One region of the Paenibacillus sp. NPDC056722 genome, then DNA from elsewhere that is predicted to be linked to it. Evidence: predicted binding sites of a transcription regulator. Region 1 holds the regulator's gene; the other holds the start of a gene.

Region 1 (9,145 bases):
ATGCACATTTATATTGGATCGTCAAGTGAAAAGCTGAGTAATACACGGTTTTTGTGGATAAAAACTTGAATATGTGGATAAAATCCGGTAATTCGGGGATAACTCTTGGGTTTGTTGAAATTTAATCCTTGTAGAGAAAACTTTGAGGTCTGGGTCTGTGGATAAGTTGTTAATATATTAGATTTTTTCTTTGAGTTAGCAATGAAGGTCGGATGCCTGTATACTCACATTAGATCGATTATCGTACAGATGAGGTGAGTTAATGGAGATCAGGCAATTGAATTCCACTGAATTTGAGGATAGCGTAAGCTTATCCCAATATGCTTTTCAGTATAAACTTTCCACCGAAGACAAAGAAAAGGGACAAGAAAGATTCAAGCCGGAACGGATTTGGGGAATCTTTGAGAACGGGGCGCTTAGCGCCATGCTAACGCTGCTTCCATTAGAGGTCAACTTACAAGGCCGTACCGTGTCTATGGGGGGAATTGCAGGTGTATCCACATGGCCGGAGAACCGCAGACAAGGACTTGTAGCCAAATTGTTGTCCCATACGCTGGAGACCATGAATGAAGCTGGACAAACCTTATCCTTTTTGCATCCTTTCCTGATCCCGTTCTATCGTAAGTTTGGCTGGGAAATTTATTGTGAGACCAAGAATTATACTATTCCTGTCTCGAAGTTTCCTCGAAAAATCGATGTTAAAGGAATTGTCCGCCGCGATGTGCGAGAGGATCTTGAGAAGCTTGAACCATTATATGAGCGTTTTGCCACCCAATATAACGGAACTCTCGTTCGAAGCAAAGACTGGTGGGAACACTCCGTCCTGAATGAGAATACACATCATGCAGTCTTTTATTCACCAGAGGGTGATGCAGAAGGTTATATCCTGTATAGGTTGGAGAATAGAGAACTGATCATTAGAGAGTTTGTTTATTTGAATGAAGCCTCGCGTCAAGCACTATGGACCTTCCTGGCTAATCATGACTCTATGGTGACTGGAGCAGCTCTAAAGTTTGTGCCAAGTGATGATATTCTGCCTTTCCTGCTGCCGGATCCTCGAATAACCCAGGAGAATCATCCTTATTTTATGGGCCGTATTGTGAATGCCAAGGCTTTTGTAGAGGAGTATTCTTTCAGTGGACTAGCTTCTTCCCGTCAGTTAAAGCTATTTATTGAGGATCAGCATGCGCCGTGGAATCATGGACTTTGGGAATGGCAGGTTACTGACCAAGGGACGGCGTTCCTGGAAAAGATCGAAGGTGAGCGCTCACAAGGAGATGTGGTCCTCGATATTGGAACTTTGACGATACTACTGCTAGGCTATAAACGTCCCGCGGAAATGGCCAAGGTAGGAAGGTTAACCGGAAGTGATACAGAAGTACAGTGGCTTGAGGATATCATCCCGGCACAGAAGACAGCATTGTTTGACTTTTTCTAATCCTAATCATTGATACAAGAACCAAGCTCTTTCATGGCAGTCGCTGTGAAGGAGCTTTTTACACCCCAAAAGGTGTGATTTTACGCTCAAGCTTCGAATACAATGATCGCATTTTGTAAAAAATAAGAGTAGCCACTTGGCATTGCAAAAAAATATGTTATAATATTAAAAAAGTCAAAGAAAGTCAAAGTCAACGCAAGCCAAAACAAGAGGTGTTTTGAACTTCCCACTGACTTACAAGGTATGTAATTTCGAACGCTTAGGTCACACTATAGTGTCTGTACCGTAGTATGAAGTGGCTATGACGGTCAGGATTCGCCGTTTCGTAGTTGGGTAAGTTCTTTAAAGACCGCTTTGACCGGACTGTTGACATTCTTTCGAGTGGCAATATTGCAACATCAAGATTGGAATACTGGAGGATGAGTGATGCGTAATATCTCCGATATTATCGAACAATATCTGAAGAATATTTTGCATGAAAGTCCCGAAGGTACGGTGGAAATCCAGCGAAATGACCTGGCGGACCAGTTCTCATGCGTGCCGTCACAGATCAACTATGTCATCAGTACACGCTTTACTCTTCAAAAAGGTTACATCGTGGAGAGCAAACGCGGAGGCGGCGGTTATATCCGGATTCAGCGTTTTGAGTTACCTCAGAATGTGGCCTTGCATACCCATCTGAATCATACGATTGGGGCCGGAATTGATCAAAATACTGCCGAGGGGCTAATTTATCAGCTGGAGGAAGCCCGTTTTCTAACCCAGCGGGAAGCATGTCTTATGCGTGCTGCCATTTCCCGGGAATGCCTGACGGTTAAGCTTCCGTACCGGGATGAGATTCGTGCCAAGCTTATGAAGGCCATGCTAATCTCTTTATTGGGCAAATAAACGTCAATCCTAAGGGAGGGACTTTACCTTATGTTATGCCAGGAATGTGGCGCCAAGCCGGCAACGCTCCATTTTACTAAGATCGTGAATGGGGAGAAGACGGAATTTCATATTTGTGAGAGCTGTGCGCGGGAAAAGGGAGAACTGATTCCGGGAACAGCCGGAGGCTTCTCCATTCACAGTTTGCTCTCTGGTCTGCTTGATCTCGAAGGGGCAGGTAAGGAGAAGACTGCGGCAGCGAAGACCACACAAAGTCTCCAGTGCGAAAATTGCGGAATGACTTATTCCCAGTTCAGTAAACTTGGCCGCTTCGGCTGTAGCTCTTGTTACAAGTATTTCAACAGTGCCTTGGACCCGCTGTTTAAGCGTGTGCATGGCAGCACGGCGCATGTGGGCAAGATTCCGAAACGCGCCGGAGCACGGATTGTCTTCAGACGTCAAATCGACGAACTGAAGCTGCAGTTGCAGCAGAGCATCACCCAGGAAGAGTTCGAAACCGCGGCCCATTTGCGGGATCAGATTCGTGAACTTGAAAAAGAAATCGCACAAGAGTAAAGTCTTTGATATATAGGGGGGATATGACATGTCAAGTCTCCGTTTTACCGAAAAAGCACTTAGTGACTGGATGCGCAGCGACGGTGATCATTCTGAGATTGTCATCAGCAGTCGTATGCGAATTGCCCGCAATTTGCAGCATCTCCCTTTCCCTCTGCTTGCATCGCTGGAGCAGTCGGAAGAGGTATTAGAGCAGCTTAGTCCTGTGTTTCAAGGAGAGGCTGCAGCAGATTTTGGCACCTTTCAGCTATTGAGGCTGGATGATCTGGAGGAACTGGATAAGAAGGTACTGGTGGAGAAGCATCTCATCAGCCCTAACCTCGCCAATGATTCTCGCGGCGGAGCCGTGATTCTGAACGACGATGAGTCGGTCAGCATTATGATCAACGAAGAGGATCATCTGCGGATTCAGTGCCTTTTCCCCGGACTCCATGTCAAGGAAGCATGGGAGCGCGCCGCAGCCATTGACGATATCTTTGAGGCTTCAGTCAATTATGCTTTTGATGATAAAAGAGGATACCTCACTAGCTGTCCAACAAATGTTGGAACAGGTCTCAGGGCATCCGTGATGCTGCACTTGCCAGCTCTCGTCATGACGCATCAGATTAATCGCATTCTCTCAGCTGTGAATCAGGTGGGATTGACCGTAAGAGGAATTTATGGTGAAGGTAGCGAAGCAGTAGGGAACATCTTTCAGATCTCCAATCAAATCACCCTTGGACAAACTGAAAGTGAAATCATAGAGAACCTGCACAGCGTAGTGACACAGATTATCGAGCATGAACGAAATGCCCGTGAGCGTCTGCTGGCCGATTCAGCGCTGCGGATTACCGACCGGGTGATGCGTTCTTACGGTATTTTGTCCTATGCAGCAGTGATGGAACTGAAGGAATCCGCTCAACGTCTGTCGGATGTCCGGCTTGGGGTTGATCTGGGTATCCTGGAAGGGCCATCGCTCTCCGTGCTCAACGAGCTGAATGTCAAGACACAGCCTGGATTTTTGCAGAAAATGTTTGGCGACGAGATGACATCCACCGAACGCGATATGTATCGGGCGAAGCTGCTCCGCGAAACATTGGGATCACAACATTAATTATAGATATTTAATATTCATGGAGGTGCAGGAGATATGATGTTTGGAAGATTTACGGAACGCGCACAAAAAGTGCTTGCTTTGGCGCAGGAAGAAGCCGTTCGTTTGGGACACAACAATATTGGGACAGAACATATTTTGCTTGGGCTTATTCGCGAAGGAGACGGAATTGCCGCAAAAGCATTAATCGGTTTGGGTCTGGGTCTTGAGAAGATTCAGGACGAAGTGGAAACACTGATTGGCAGAGGCCAAGAGCAGCCTACGAACATTGCTTATACTCCTCGCGCCAAAAAAGTTATCGAGCTGTCGATGGACGAAGCCCGCAAGCTGGGTCACACGTATGTCGGCACGGAGCATATCCTGCTCGGGCTTATCCGTGAAGGCGAGGGCGTAGCTGCCCGTGTACTTAACAATCTGGGCATTAGCCTGAACAAGGCCCGCCAGCAAGTGCTGCAGCTTCTGGGCAGCAGTGAGGCGGCTTCTAGCCACACCGGTACTCCAGCTAATGTCAGCACACCAACGCTGGATGGTCTGGCCCGTGATTTGACGGCATACGCTAAGGACGGCAACCTTGACCCGGTTATCGGCCGGAGCAAAGAAATTGAGCGCGTAATTCAGGTGCTCAGCCGTCGTACTAAGAACAACCCGGTGTTGATTGGTGAGCCAGGGGTTGGTAAGACAGCTATTGCCGAAGGCTTGGCACAAAAGATCATCAACAATGAAATTCCCGAGACCCTGCGCGACAAACGTGTCATGACCCTGGACATGGGTTCCGTAGTGGCCGGTACAAAATACCGCGGTGAGTTCGAAGACCGCCTGAAGAAAATTATGGACGAGATTCGCCAAGCGGGTAACATCGTGCTCTTCATCGACGAGTTGCATACTCTGATTGGTGCAGGTGGCGCGGAAGGTGCCATTGATGCCTCCAACATCTTGAAACCGGCCTTGGCCCGTGGAGAGCTGCAGTGCATCGGGGCAACGACGCTGGACGAATACCGCAAATATATTGAGAAAGATGCTGCCCTGGAGCGCCGCTTCCAACCGATTACGGTGGATCAGCCTTCTCCAGAGGAAGCTGTACAGATTCTGTTCGGACTTCGCGACCGTTATGAAGCTCACCACCGTGTGAAGATTACGGATCAAGCGATTGTAGAAGCTGTTAAGTTGTCTGACCGTTACATTCCAGACCGGTTCCTTCCGGACAAAGCAATCGACCTGATCGACGAAGCGGGCTCCAAGGTAAGACTCAACTCCTACACGATTCCGCCGAATCTGAAGGAACTGGAAAGCCGCTTGGATGATATCCGCAAAGAGAAGGATGCTGCGGTACAAAGCCAGGAGTTTGAAAAAGCGGCTGCGCTGCGTGACACTGAACAGAAAATCCGTGAGGAACTGGATACCACTAAGAACCAGTGGAAAGAAAAACAAGGCCGTACCGATTCCGAGGTTACGCCTGAGGATATCGCACAGGTTGTGGCTAGCTGGACCGGCATTCCGGTCAGCAAGCTGAAAGAAGAAGAGACGGACCGCTTGCTGAACATGGAAGCTCTGCTTCATGAACGTGTCATCGGCCAGGATGAAGCCGTGAAGGCTGTGAGCCGGGCACTCCGCCGGGCACGTGCGGGTCTGAAAGATCCGAAGCGTCCAATGGGCTCCTTTATCTTCCTTGGACCAACTGGTGTGGGTAAGACAGAGCTGGCTCGTGCGCTAGCTGAAGCAATGTTCGGCGACGAGAATGCTGTGATTCGGATCGACATGTCGGAATACATGGAGAAGCACTCCACGTCCCGTCTGGTCGGAGCTCCTCCAGGGTATGTAGGATATGAAGAAGGTGGACAGCTGACCGAAAAAGTACGCCGTAAACCTTACTCTGTTGTCCTGCTGGATGAGATCGAAAAGGCGCATCCGGAAGTATTCAACATTCTGCTGCAAGTACTTGAAGACGGTCGTCTGACCGACTCTAAGGGCCGGGTAGTCGACTTCCGCAACACACTGATCATTCTAACCTCCAACGTTGGAGCACAGGCGATCAAGAAGAATTCGACGCTGGGCTTCACCGCTGTACAAGATGCAGGAGCAGATTACAGCAATATGAAGGGCAAAGTTATGGAAGAGCTGAAGAAGAGCTTCCGCCCTGAATTCCTGAACCGGATTGACGAGATCATCGTCTTCCACTCTCTGGAAGAGAAGCATATTGCCGAGATCGTGACCTTGATGTCCGACGAGCTGCGCAAGCGGCTGCGTGAATATGACGTTGATTTTGTTCTTACGGATAAGGCCAAGGCGTTTCTGGCCAAGGAAGGATATGATCCTGCCTTTGGTGCTCGTCCACTTCGTCGGGCGATCCAGAAACATATTGAAGACCGTTTGTCCGAGGAATTGCTGAAAGGCAATATCCAAAAAGGCGATTCGCTGACCATTGATGAGGTTGATAACGAGCTTGTAGTTAACCGGGAGGTCAAACCGGAAAGCCTGCCTTTGGAAAAAGAAGTAGAAGCTGAATAAGAATTGTTATACAAAGCCCTCAATTCTCCGATAAGAGAATTGAGGGCTTTTTTAAATAGTTCTCGCTGAAACGGATACCGTCCCTTAGAGGACGGCAAAGCTATTTCTACTTGCACGAAAGCATTCTTTTTAGGAAAACCGCCCATCCTAAAGGGAAACAGGTGCAAATCGCTTCCGGAATGGCCTTTCGTTCAAGGGACAGAAATGGTAAACTTTTATTGGCAGGAAATATTCTGTTTTTTACAAAAGTTCGGACAGTAAGGAGAAGTCATGGCCAAAGCGAAAACAAAGTTTTACTGCACCGAATGCGGGTATGAATCACCCAAATGGTTTGGAAAATGCCCGGGCTGCCAGGCATGGAACTCCATGGTGGAGGAAACAGAAAGCGTAGTCAAAACCCAGGGCATGAGCGCCCCTATTTTTCATAGTAAAGAAAAAGCGCAGTCGATCATAAATATAGAAAGTGACAAGGAGCCGCGTATCCTGACAGGCATTGGCGAACTCAACCGTGTCCTGGGGGGCGGCATTGTTCCCGGCTCACTGGTGCTGGTGGGCGGCGATCCCGGCATTGGGAAATCCACGTTACTACTTCAGACCTCACATGCTTTAACGACGCAGGGGCTGCGCGTGCTGTATATCTCTGGGGAGGAATCGGTGCGCCAGACTCGTCTGCGCGCAGATCGCCTCGGGGCGTTGTCAGGTGAGCTATACGTGCTGTGTGAGACCAACATGGAAAGCATCGAGGAAGCGATAGAACAGATTCAGCCGCAGTTCCTTGTCATTGACTCCATTCAGACCGTATTTCTGCCTGAGGTTACAAGTGCACCTGGCAGTGTTACACAGGTTCGGGAATGTACGACAAGATTCATGCGAATCGCCAAAATCCGCGGAATTGCCACAGTACTTGTAGGGCATGTCACCAAGGAGGGCGCCATCGCTGGACCGAGAATGCTGGAACACATGGTGGATTGTGTGCTGTATTTCGAAGGGGAGCGCCATCATACGTACCGGCTACTTCGGGCGGTCAAGAACCGCTTTGGTTCTACCAACGAGATTGGCATCTTCGAAATGGGTGAGGGAGGACTTGTTGAGGTCGAGAACCCTTCCGAGCTTTTCCTGTCAGAACGCCCGCTTGGGGTGGCGGGATCGACAGTTGTGGCCAGTATGGAGGGCACGCGGCCGGTGCTTGTGGAGCTGCAAGCCCTTGTCGCAGCGACACATTTTCCGTCTCCAAGGCGAATGTGTACAGGGATGGATCACCAGCGGATGGCACTGATCATCGCCGTGCTGGAGAAACGGATGGGCATGTTCTTACAGAATCAGGATGCCTATCTCAATGTAGCTGGTGGCGTGAAGCTGGATGAGCCGGCGATTGATCTTGCCGTGGCTGTCAGCATCGCCTCCAGTTTTCGGGATATTTCGACTAAACCGTATGATGTATTCTTCGGGGAGGTTGGGCTTACCGGTGAGGTGAGAGGCGTGTCGCGTGCAGAAACACGTGTTAAGGAAGCCGCGAAACTTGGCTTCCGGCGGGTCATCATGCCTGAGAAGAGCATGAAGGGCTGGAAGCACCCGCAAGATATTCAGATTATTGGCGTCAGTACCGTAGCAGATGCACTATCGGTCGCGTTAGATTAGGGGGCACAGGGACATGAAAGAAAACCTATCAGATAATATGAATGATCTGCTCAGACTGGCGGCACCCGGCACACCTTTCCGGGAAGGGCTGGAGAACGTACTACGTGCCAAGACCGGCGCGCTTATCGTCGTTGGATACAGTCCAGAGGTGATGGCAGTTGTAGACGGCGGATTTTCCATTAATTGCGATTTTTCGCCAAACTATTTGTATGAGCTGGCCAAGATGGATGGGGCCATAATCCTAAGCGAGGACCTTAAGCGGATACTGTATGCCAACACACAGCTAATCCCGGACTCCTCGATCTCCTCCATTGAGACAGGTATCCGCCACCGGACAGCTGAGCGCGTAGCTAAGCAAACGGGGAAACTGGTGGTTTCCATCTCCCAGCGCCGGAATATAATTACGCTTTATCAAGGCTCTATCCGCTATGCTCTGAAGGAGATTGGTGCCATTCTTGCGAAGGCGAATCAAGCCATTCAGACGTTGGAGAAGTACAGAGCGGTACTGACTCAAGGTCTGACCAACCTGTCCGCCTCCGAATACGAGGGGATTGTAACAGTAGCGGAAGTGGTTGGAGTCATCCAACGGGTGGAAATGGTGCTCCGAATTAAAATGGAAATCAAACGCTACATCAACGAGTTGGGCAATGAAGGCCGCTTGATTAGCATGCAGATGGAAGAACTGGTCGGAAATACAGAGGAAGAAGCATGGCTTTTGTACAGAGACTATGCAAGGGAAGAACAAGAGGAAAAGATCCGCGAAATTATTGCTGGGCTTAAACGGGCGTCGGACGATGAACTGATGGACGATAACCATATCGCCCGCTTATTGGGTTATTCCTCCACAGCCGTTGCTTCGGAAGAAGTAGTAACACCGCGTGGGTACCGCCTGCTTAACAAAATTCCGCGACTGCCGAATGTGATCATTCACAATCTGGTGGAGCGCTTCGAGATGCTCCCTAACTTAATGACGGCCAGCATTGCAGAATTGGACGAAGTTGACGGGATCGGCGAGGTGCGAGCCCGCA
Region 2 (9,145 bases), on a different contig from region 1:
TGTGCTGCATGCCGAAATGGCGGATGGCAGCATTATCACCGGCGAATCGAAGATTCCGGAAGCCGGTGGTGTCATCAAGCGGGTGTTCTTGGAGCCTGCCGATGTGGAACCGCTCCCCGAAGCGCTGCAGGCCATTGAAGAGGCTGATGCGATTCTTCTTGGACCGGGCAGTCTCTACACCAGCATTCTGCCGAACCTGCTTGTGCCGAAGCTGGCGGAGGCGGTCGTGAATTCGAATGCGATCAAGATTTTTGTCTGTAATGTCATGACACAGCCCGGAGAGACGGATAATTACACCGTGAGTGATCACCTCCAGGCGGTCTATGAGCATATTGGGCTGCATCTGTTCGATTACGTCATCGTCAATGATGGCGAAATCCCAGAGCAGGTACAGAGTAAATACGCCGAGAAGGGCGCACGTCCGGTGCAGCTCGACCGGGAGGCGCTTGAAAGCAACCGCTATAAGGTGATTGCCGATAAGCTTGTACTATTTCGGACGTATTTAAGGCATGATACGGATAAGTTAAGCCATCACATTTACCAGCTTGTACAGGACTGGATGACCAGAAAACCTGTCAGCAACGGATCGGGCCCCGAGGCTTAGGTACAGTTGTCTGCGGAATTTCCCGTAGCGGTAATAAAGTGATATCATGAAAGAGGTGAGATTCTTGTCTTTTGCGGCACTTACCAAAAAAGAGCTGACGATGGTGGAGAGCCAGCCCTGCTGTGAGAAAGCGGAAATGTCAGCCCTGATCCGGATGAACGGTTCGGTGCAGCTTTCAAGCAAAAAGGTGGTTCTTGACATCTCGACGGAGAACGCCGCGATTGCAAGACGGGTATATTCTTTGCTTAAGAAATATTACCAGGTCCATATCGAGCTGCTCGTGCGTAAAAAAATGCGTTTGAAGAAGAATAATGTCTATATCGTTCGAATCCCGAGCCATGTGCAGGAGATATTGAATGATCTAAGAATCGTCTCCGAGGGCTTTATTTTCACGGATGGGATTGACCATGAAATTGTCGCTAAGAATTGCTGCAAGCGGGCTTATCTGCGCGGAGCATTCATGGCGGGCGGATCGGTCAACAACCCGGAGGGCTCCTCTTACCATCTGGAGATTGCTTCTATGTATGAGGAGCATTGCAAGGCGTTAGTGGATCTTGCGGGTGAATTCCACCTGAATGCCCGCTGCATTGAGCGAAAAAAAGGCTTCATTCTGTACATCAAGGAAGGCGAGAAAATTATCGAATTCCTTAGCTTGATTGGGGCGCACCAGGCCTTGTTCAAATTTGAAGATGTGCGGATTATGCGCGACATGCGTAATTCCGTCAACCGGATCGTGAACTGCGAGACGGCCAATTTGAACAAAACCATCAGTGCAGCCGTGCGGCAGATTGAGAATATCAAGCTGCTGCAGCGGGAAGTTGGCCTGCAAAGCCTGCCGGATAAGCTGCGTGAAGTAGCAGAAATACGGCTGGCGCACCCGGATATCAACCTTAAAGAGGTTGGTGAGATGTTGAAGGGAACGGTCAGTAAATCGGGCGTAAACCACCGACTGCGGAAGATTGATGAGCTGGCGGATAAGGTAAGAGGCGGCTAAGTATTTTTTTCTAGTGTGGAATAAGTAATAATGATATAATATTATAAAATTTAATGTGAAATTTTTGGGCAGATCTCAATTAGGGGGTAAGTGTTTCATGACAAAGCACCCGGTAGTTGTACGGCTGAAGACGGGTCTCCATGCTCGGCCGGCAGCATTGTTCGTGCAAGAAGCCAACAAGTTTTCGTCGGAGATTTTCGTGGAAAAAGACGATAAAAAAGTAAACGCTAAGAGCATTATGGGTATCATGAGTCTGGCGATCAGTTCCGGCACGGAGATTTATATTAGCGCAGATGGCGCTGATGCGGATCAAGCTGTAACCGCTTTGACCAGTTTGGTGAGCAAGGAAGAACTGGAGAACCAATAATTGTAAGGCCTTACTTTATATTCGGCAGGACCAAAAGCCCCCTTGTGGGCTTTTTTTTATATTGAAAACTATAAATTTGAATTTATTAGACTATTGATAATGAGGTGTATAGTTATGGCGAAGCATGTGAGATTGGTAACGCCGGGTCCTGAGTATAAAGAGGCCTATTTGGAATTTTACCGGGAATGGGTCGATAGTGAGGAAGATATCGTTCCTTGGGTTGTTGAGAAGGATCCTAGTGATTTTGCAGCGATGTTGCACTTTCTGGAGGAGAACCGACTAGGCCTGGGTCTACCGGAAGGCTGGGTGGCGAATTCAACATTTTGGCTGGTGACCGAGGATGGGCAAGTTGTCGGCGCTGTTAATATCAGACACACTTTAACCGAGCGAGGGCTACTCGTGAGTGGGCATATCGGCTATGGGATCAGACCTGCGGCCAGACGCAAGGGGTACGCTACAGAATTGCTAAAGCAGGCGCTGGTGAAGGCCCGGGAGCTCGGTATTAATAAAGTGCTGGTACTCTGTGATGCAGTGAATACAGGATCGGCGAAGACGATTGCTAATAACGGCGGCGTCGAAGATAAGCCCTACACCGAGGAAGATGGGAATGTCATCCGTCGCTTCTGGATTGAAACCGGAGGATATCTTGAAAAGAGTCTGGAATAATCGATAAATATTTTTGTGTTCCGATATAAAATGATGCAACATTTGCCAACCCGTCCCGTCTAAAGGGTACCAACTAATCAAGAAGGCTGAAAGGGGATAGTAAACATGAATAAATTAGCTAAATCATTTGGAACGGTAATGCTGGCAGGGAGTTTGCTTGTTGGAGGCAGTGCTTTGAGCGCTGTATTCCAGGGGACTGCCACGGCCTATGCGGATGAGGTACAGAAGAATGTAGTAAATGTAGTCGGTAAAGGCGAATTGTCGATCAAACCGGATATCGTCTATCTGTCCATCGCTGTGGATACTTCGGCAGCAACGGCACAGGAAGCACAGAAAACGAACGCAGCCAAGATCCAAAAAATCACTACACTGCTGAAGGGCACTTGGAAGATCGCGGATAAGGACATTCAAAGCACCCAATTCTATGTACAGCCAAATTACACCTACAATGAAAAAGAAGGACAGCAGGTAAAGGGCTACAACGCTAATCATACATTGGTGGTTGCTTACCGTGATCTGGCAAAAGTAGGAGAGTTATTGGATGCTGCTTCGGCTGCAGGAGCTAACAATATCGGCAATGCCCGTTTTGCAGTAGAGGACAGCGCTGCTTTTGAAGCACAGGTTATTGAAAAAGCAATGGCTAACGCCGATGTTAAAGCTGGTGCGATCGCCAAAGCCGCTAAGCGCAGCCTGGGTCAGGTGATCAGTGTTAGCCAAAACGACCTTGGTAGCCAACCAGTGTTCTTCGATCAAACTTTAAAGGCGATGGCCGCTTCAGCTGATGCCTCTGGCAACACATCCGTGCAGCCGGGAGAAGTTAAAGTGACTACACAGCTTAATGTAACCTATGAATTGAAATAAACCAGCAGTCCCGTCATGAATGACGATAGGCTGTAATCATGAAGGGGCCATTTCCAGCCGCGTGTGCGGAGGGAGTGGCCTCTTTTTGCTGCGGATATTCTATAGAAAGGTACGAATTCTCTCATTTTGTTTAATGAAATGTAATAACACTACCTGTTATGCTGCTAATTTACTAAGGAATTGTAAAGAGATTTGTAACGACTGCATATGGCGTGTTCTCTATAATTAGAGGAGTGCAAATGACTCGGAGGGAGAAATGACAGATGAGTAAGATATCGATGAAAAATGGACGAAAATGGGGCGTGGGCCTGCTGGCGGCGGGGCTGCTGCTGGGCGGAGGCGTGCTGCCAGTACATACTAGCTTTGCTGCACCTGCTGTGAACAATCCGAGCAAAGCGGACACAGTAGCAGTTCTGAAATGGAATGGTGCCCTTACACAGCAGACCGGAATTGTTAGAAACGGACAGGTTTTTGTGCCGGTAACTTTTCTGCGTGATGTCGTAAAGCTTCCGGTAACCTACAGTCAAAAGGACAGCGCCTATACGATTGGAAAAGACAGTGCGGAGACGAAGCTTCTGGTCTCTTCGTATGGGGTGTCCATCACGGTGAATAACTTTTTCATTAACGATTATGAAGGACTAAACGTCAATAACCGGCTTTATGTACCACTGGGCCTCCTGACCGATTATATGGGTTATAAAGGTGACTGGAACGCCCCCTCTGGCCGCCTGAACCTTATGGTCAGTCCGCAGAATGCACTGAAAATCACCACGGCGAATTATGCCAAGGGTAGTGAGGATAAGGGGGCAGTCATCAACCTCGATTACCCACAGATAAGCGGGCTAGCTAATACGGATGTGCAACAGAAAATCAACGCTGCACTCAAGCAGTCGACCATGAGATTCGCGGCTGGGGCCGAAGCAGACATCGCAGACAGGGACGAACAGAGCCCTCCCTATGAATATGATGCAGGATATGCGGTGACCTACAATCAAAATGGTGTGCTGAGTGTTCTGCTGAATCAGTATGGTTATAGCGGGGGCGCGCATGGTATGTCCTACCGTCAGGCCTTTACCTTTTCTTTGAAAGATGGGAAACAGCTGCTCTTGCGTGATCTGTTCGGCGCTAATCCCAATTACAAGAAAGACCTGAACACCAAGCTGAGCCAGCGATTCAAAGCTGATGAAAGTTATTTTGGCGGCTTCACAGGCCTGAATACGGAGCAAAGTTACTATTTGAAAGACGGTAAGGTCGTTATCTTTTTCCAACTTTATGAATACACTCCATACGCTGCCGGATTCCCTGAATTCGCCTTCACTTTCAAGGAGTTGTTACCGAATGGGGGTAGCCCGTTTTCCGCTTTAAAATAGAGCCAAGGACACCTCCCCGTTACCTATTCTATGCAAGGCTCATATGATACATAGAGGTCCAGCATAGAGCGGGGAGGGAGAGTTATGAGCTTTCAGTATACAGCGCTGGGTGATTCCTTGACGACCGGATTTGGGGCGTTGCCGGGCAATGGATTTGTGCCAGTATACCGCAGAACGGCGGAGTCCAGGCTGGGTTCCTTCGTGGCCTCGTCCAATCTGGGTGTTAATGGGATGACTACAGCTGAACTGGAACAACGTCTGCGTAGAAGCAACGTCTTCCGGCAATCGGTGCGGGAAGCGGACATTATCACGATATCTATCGGCGGCAATGACCTAATCCGTGCAGCAAAGTCGGGGTCAGGCCCTAATGGGATTTCACCCAGGGTTCTGCAAAAATCATTGCAGGAATGTAGGCAGAACTTCGGCGGCATCATGAACTCGCTTGGACAATTGAAGGCGGGTACACGGGAGCCTTATATCATAAGAATCGTGGGATTGTATAATCCCTACCCCCAAGTAGAGGAAGCGACAGCATGGGTACGTCAATTTAACCAGTATGCTTCTGGTTACAGCAGCCGGGTAGTAGGTTTCGCTTCGATCTACGGTGAGTTCGCCGGCAACGAGCGAGGTTTGCTATCGATTGACCATCTTCATCCCAATGGACGGGGATATCGGGTGATTGCGAGCAAACTGGATGGACTCGGGTACGGAATGCTGTACTGATTAACAGACGTAGGATAAGAGCATAAAGTCCGATCGAATATGTAAAAAAAGCCCCTGGATCTGCAGCGCAGATTCAGGGGCTTTTGCATGCTCAGGAGAATTAAACTCCAGGAACCAGTGTCTTCTCAATCACTTTGTCAACAATACCGTACTCGGCAGCATCAGCAGCGCTCATGAAGTAGTCACGGTCAGTATCCTTCTCAATACGCTCCAGCGGTTGGCCAGTACGTTCGGACAGGATACGGTTCAGCTTGTCACGCAGCTTCAGGATACGACGGGCGCGGATTTCGATATCCGTTGCCTGTCCCTGAGCACCGCCCAGCGGCTGGTGAATCATGATCTCGCTGTTCGGAAGCGCAAAACGCTTGCCTTTAGCACCGGCGTTCAACAGGAAAGCTCCCATAGAAGCAGCCATGCCCACACAAATGGTGGAAACGTCAGGCTTGATGTATTGCATTGTATCAAATATAGCCATACCAGCAGTGATTGATCCGCCAGGACTGTTCACATAAAGGTGAATATCCTTCTCCGGGTCCTCAGCTGCCAGGAACAGCATTTGGGCGATGATGGAATTGGCCACCACGTCATTAACCTCCGTTCCGAGGAAAATGATGCGGTCCTTCAGCAAGCGGGAATAGATGTCATAAGCGCGTTCACCGCGGTTGCTCTGTTCTACTACCATTGGGATATAACTCACGTGGAAAACCTCCTTGGTATTGGCTCTTCGAATGTGTTCATTTTTTACTCTTACCGTAATAACCACATGATAAACAAATTCAAACAAAAAGTCAAAGAAAGTCAAACTTAGTTGCAAAAAAAAGAGCCACATCATGGCACTTTGGTTAAGAACACTATAGAACTTACAAATAAAGCTGTTAAAATTAGTGGCGCGCCCGCCAAGAATCGAACTTGGATCTCAGGCTTCGGAGGCCTACGTCATATCCATTGGACCACGGGCGCAACAGAAATTATTATAATACAAGAAGGTTACAATTGCAATGTATTAATATCAAAGCGTTAGAATCTTTATTTCCCATGGGTATCGGATGGAAATGGTACAAGCCCGCCCTCGCTGCAGAACAAGCAATATAGATGCGGTAAAGCCCTTACATCCCGTGATATATGTATAAGTTGAAAAGAGGTTGTGAATTCTACTCTCGGAAGACTTGCGCTCCCTGCGAAATTTGGTTAGAATAGGGGTGGGACTTAAAAAGTTAACCCGGGACGTTTTAAGACCATGAACAAGGGAATAGAGAAAGACGAAGTTGCAGGAGTGAAAGCATGCGTAATTTATTGGAAATCCAAAAGCAGCTTCTGCCTGATCTCATGGAAACCCTTAAGAGACGGTACACGATTCTTCATCAGATCATGTTGTCCGATATTATTGGGCGCAGAACGCTGGCCGCTTCCCTTGATATGACGGAGCGGGTGCTGCGTGCCGAGACGGATCTTCTGAAATCGCAAGGGCTCATTGAGATCGAGAGCGTAGGCATGCGCATTAGCGATGCCGGTCGCAGACTGCTTGACCTGCTGGAGCCGATCGCCAAGAGCCTGTTCGGCCTGGATGATCTGGAAGAGAAAATCCGCACAACCTATGGTCTTAGTAAAGTTATCATAGTACCGGGTGACTGCGAGTCGTCACCGTTCACCAAACGAGAGCTTGGACGCGCTGGCGCCAAGGCGTTACTCGGTGTACTGCGTTCAGACGATACCATTGCCGTTACAGGCGGCTCAACGCTAGCCGAGATGGCCGATCAGTTGTCCCCCCCGCTATCCCATTCCTATAAGAACGCCTGGTTTGTACCGGCGCGCGGAGGGCTGGGAGAGAGTATGGAGATTCAAGCGAATACCATCGCATCCACGATGGCCAAACGGGTAGGCGCAAACTACCGGCTGCTACATGTACCGGATTTGCTCAGCGAGGATGCTTATCAGTCCCTCGGACTGGACTCCAATATTGGAGAGATCGTCGGCATCATCCGCCGCTCACGTATCATCGTGCACGGTATCGGTGACGCCCTGGAGATGACCCGCCGCCGTAATCTGGATGAAGCCACAGTGGACGAGATCCAAGGAGAAGGGGCGGTAGCCGAATCTTTTGGTTATTACTTCAATGAAGAGGGCAAGGTGGTTCACACCATGCTCACAATGGGACTGCGTCTGGAGGATATCATGCGGACGGAAGTCGTCGTCGGAATTGCCGGCGGCAAACGCAAGGCCAAAGCCATTCATGCGATGCTTCGTTTTGGGCAGGAGGATATTCTGATTACCGATGAGGCCGCTGCGGTGGAGATTGGCAGAGAAATCGACAGTGAATTACAGCTTCCTTTATAGTTTTACAGAAAATGGGGAGCAACGTTAATTATTTTGCATTATACTTAATATTGTTGTCATGACAAGCTTTACGGCCTGTCTTGAATAAATAAAACGAAATCTAGGAGGAACTATTCAATGAGTGTAAAAGTAGGTATTAACGGTTTTGGACGTATTGGCCGCCTTGCTTTCCGCCGTATTCAAAATGTAGAAGGTATCGAAGTGGTAGCAATCAATGACTTGACTGACGCTAAGATGCTTGCTCATTTGCTTAAATATGATACAACTCAAGGCACTTTCAAAGGCGATGTTGAAGTGCATGATGGATTCTTCAAAGTAAACGGTAAAGAAGTTAAGGTTCTTGCGAACCGCAACCCAGAAGAATTGCCTTGGGGCGACCTTGGCGTTGACATCGTACTGGAGTGCACAGGCTTCTTCACAACTAAAGAAGCAGCTGAGAAGCACTTGAAAGGCGGAGCTAAGAAAGTAGTTATCTCTGCTCCAGCTACTGGCGATATGAAAACTATCGTTTACAACGTTAACCATGACATCCTTGATGGTACTGAAACTGTTATCTCCGGTGCTTCTTGCACAACGAACTGCCTAGCTCCAATGGCTAAAGTTCTGAACGACAAGTTCGGTATCGTTGAAGGCTTGATGACTACAATTCACGCTTACACTGGCGACCAAAACACTTTGGATGCTCCTCACTCCAAAGGTGACTTCAGACGCGCACGTGCAGCTGCTGAGAACATCATCCCTAACACTACCGGTGCTGCTAAAGCGATCGGTCTGGTTATTCCAGAGCTGAAAGGCAAACTCGACGGCGCTGCTCAACGCGTTCCAGTAGCTACAGGTTCCCTGACTGAGCTGGTAACTGTACTTGAGAAGAGCGTAACTGTTGAAGAACTGAACGCAGCTATGAAAGAAGCTTCTGATCCAGAAACTTATGGCTACACTGAAGATGAAATCGTATCTTCCGACGTTAAGGGTATCACTTTCGGTTCCCTGTTCGATGCTACACAAACTAAAGTATTGACTGTTGGCGACAAACAACTGGTTAAAACCGTTGCTTGGTATGACAATGAAATGTCCTACACTGCTCAATTGGTTCGTACTTTGGAGCACTTCGCAAAAATCGCTAAGTAATATCACTTTTATATAAGCATTATCTATAGAGCGGAAACAGAAGTTCCTTGTTTCCGCTCTTTCTAAATGCATTCCTTGTAATTCCTGTTCGGATAAAC

Evidence for each region. Region 1 encodes CtsR, which represses protease genes until heat stress. Its sites were predicted from a motif close to ATGGTCAATAAAGGTCAAACA; they were not measured.
Region 2: the regulator CtsR is predicted to act here: its motif matches at 6,370-6,390, upstream of clpP (ATP-dependent Clp endopeptidase proteolytic subunit ClpP).

Annotation. Positions count from the first base shown of each region.
Region 1 is NZ_JBHTYV010000018.1:57,861-67,005, reverse strand. It holds gene ACFRAM_RS26795 (GNAT family N-acetyltransferase) at 263-1,438, shown strand; gene ACFRAM_RS26790 (CtsR family transcriptional regulator) at 1,865-2,326, shown strand; gene mcsA (protein-arginine kinase activator protein McsA) at 2,357-2,881, shown strand; gene mcsB (protein-arginine kinase McsB) at 2,910-3,974, shown strand; gene clpC (ATP-dependent protease ATP-binding subunit ClpC) at 4,011-6,479, shown strand; gene radA (DNA repair protein RadA) at 6,750-8,117, shown strand; gene disA (DNA integrity scanning diadenylate cyclase DisA) at 8,131-9,145, shown strand, end outside.
Region 2 is NZ_JBHTYV010000023.1:10,249-19,393, reverse strand. It holds gene ACFRAM_RS27950 (gluconeogenesis factor YvcK family protein) at 1-604, shown strand, start outside; gene whiA (DNA-binding protein WhiA) at 669-1,598, shown strand; gene ACFRAM_RS27940 (HPr family phosphocarrier protein) at 1,696-1,965, shown strand; gene ACFRAM_RS27935 (GNAT family N-acetyltransferase) at 2,080-2,631, shown strand; gene ACFRAM_RS27930 (SIMPL domain-containing protein) at 2,737-3,492, shown strand; gene ACFRAM_RS27925 (PdaC/SigV domain-containing protein) at 3,756-4,862, shown strand; gene ACFRAM_RS27920 (GDSL-type esterase/lipase family protein) at 4,947-5,585, shown strand; gene clpP (ATP-dependent Clp endopeptidase proteolytic subunit ClpP) at 5,686-6,282, opposite strand; tRNA gene ACFRAM_RS27910 (tRNA-Arg) at 6,471-6,545, opposite strand; gene ACFRAM_RS27905 (sugar-binding transcriptional regulator) at 6,867-7,919, shown strand; gene gap (type I glyceraldehyde-3-phosphate dehydrogenase) at 8,037-9,047, shown strand.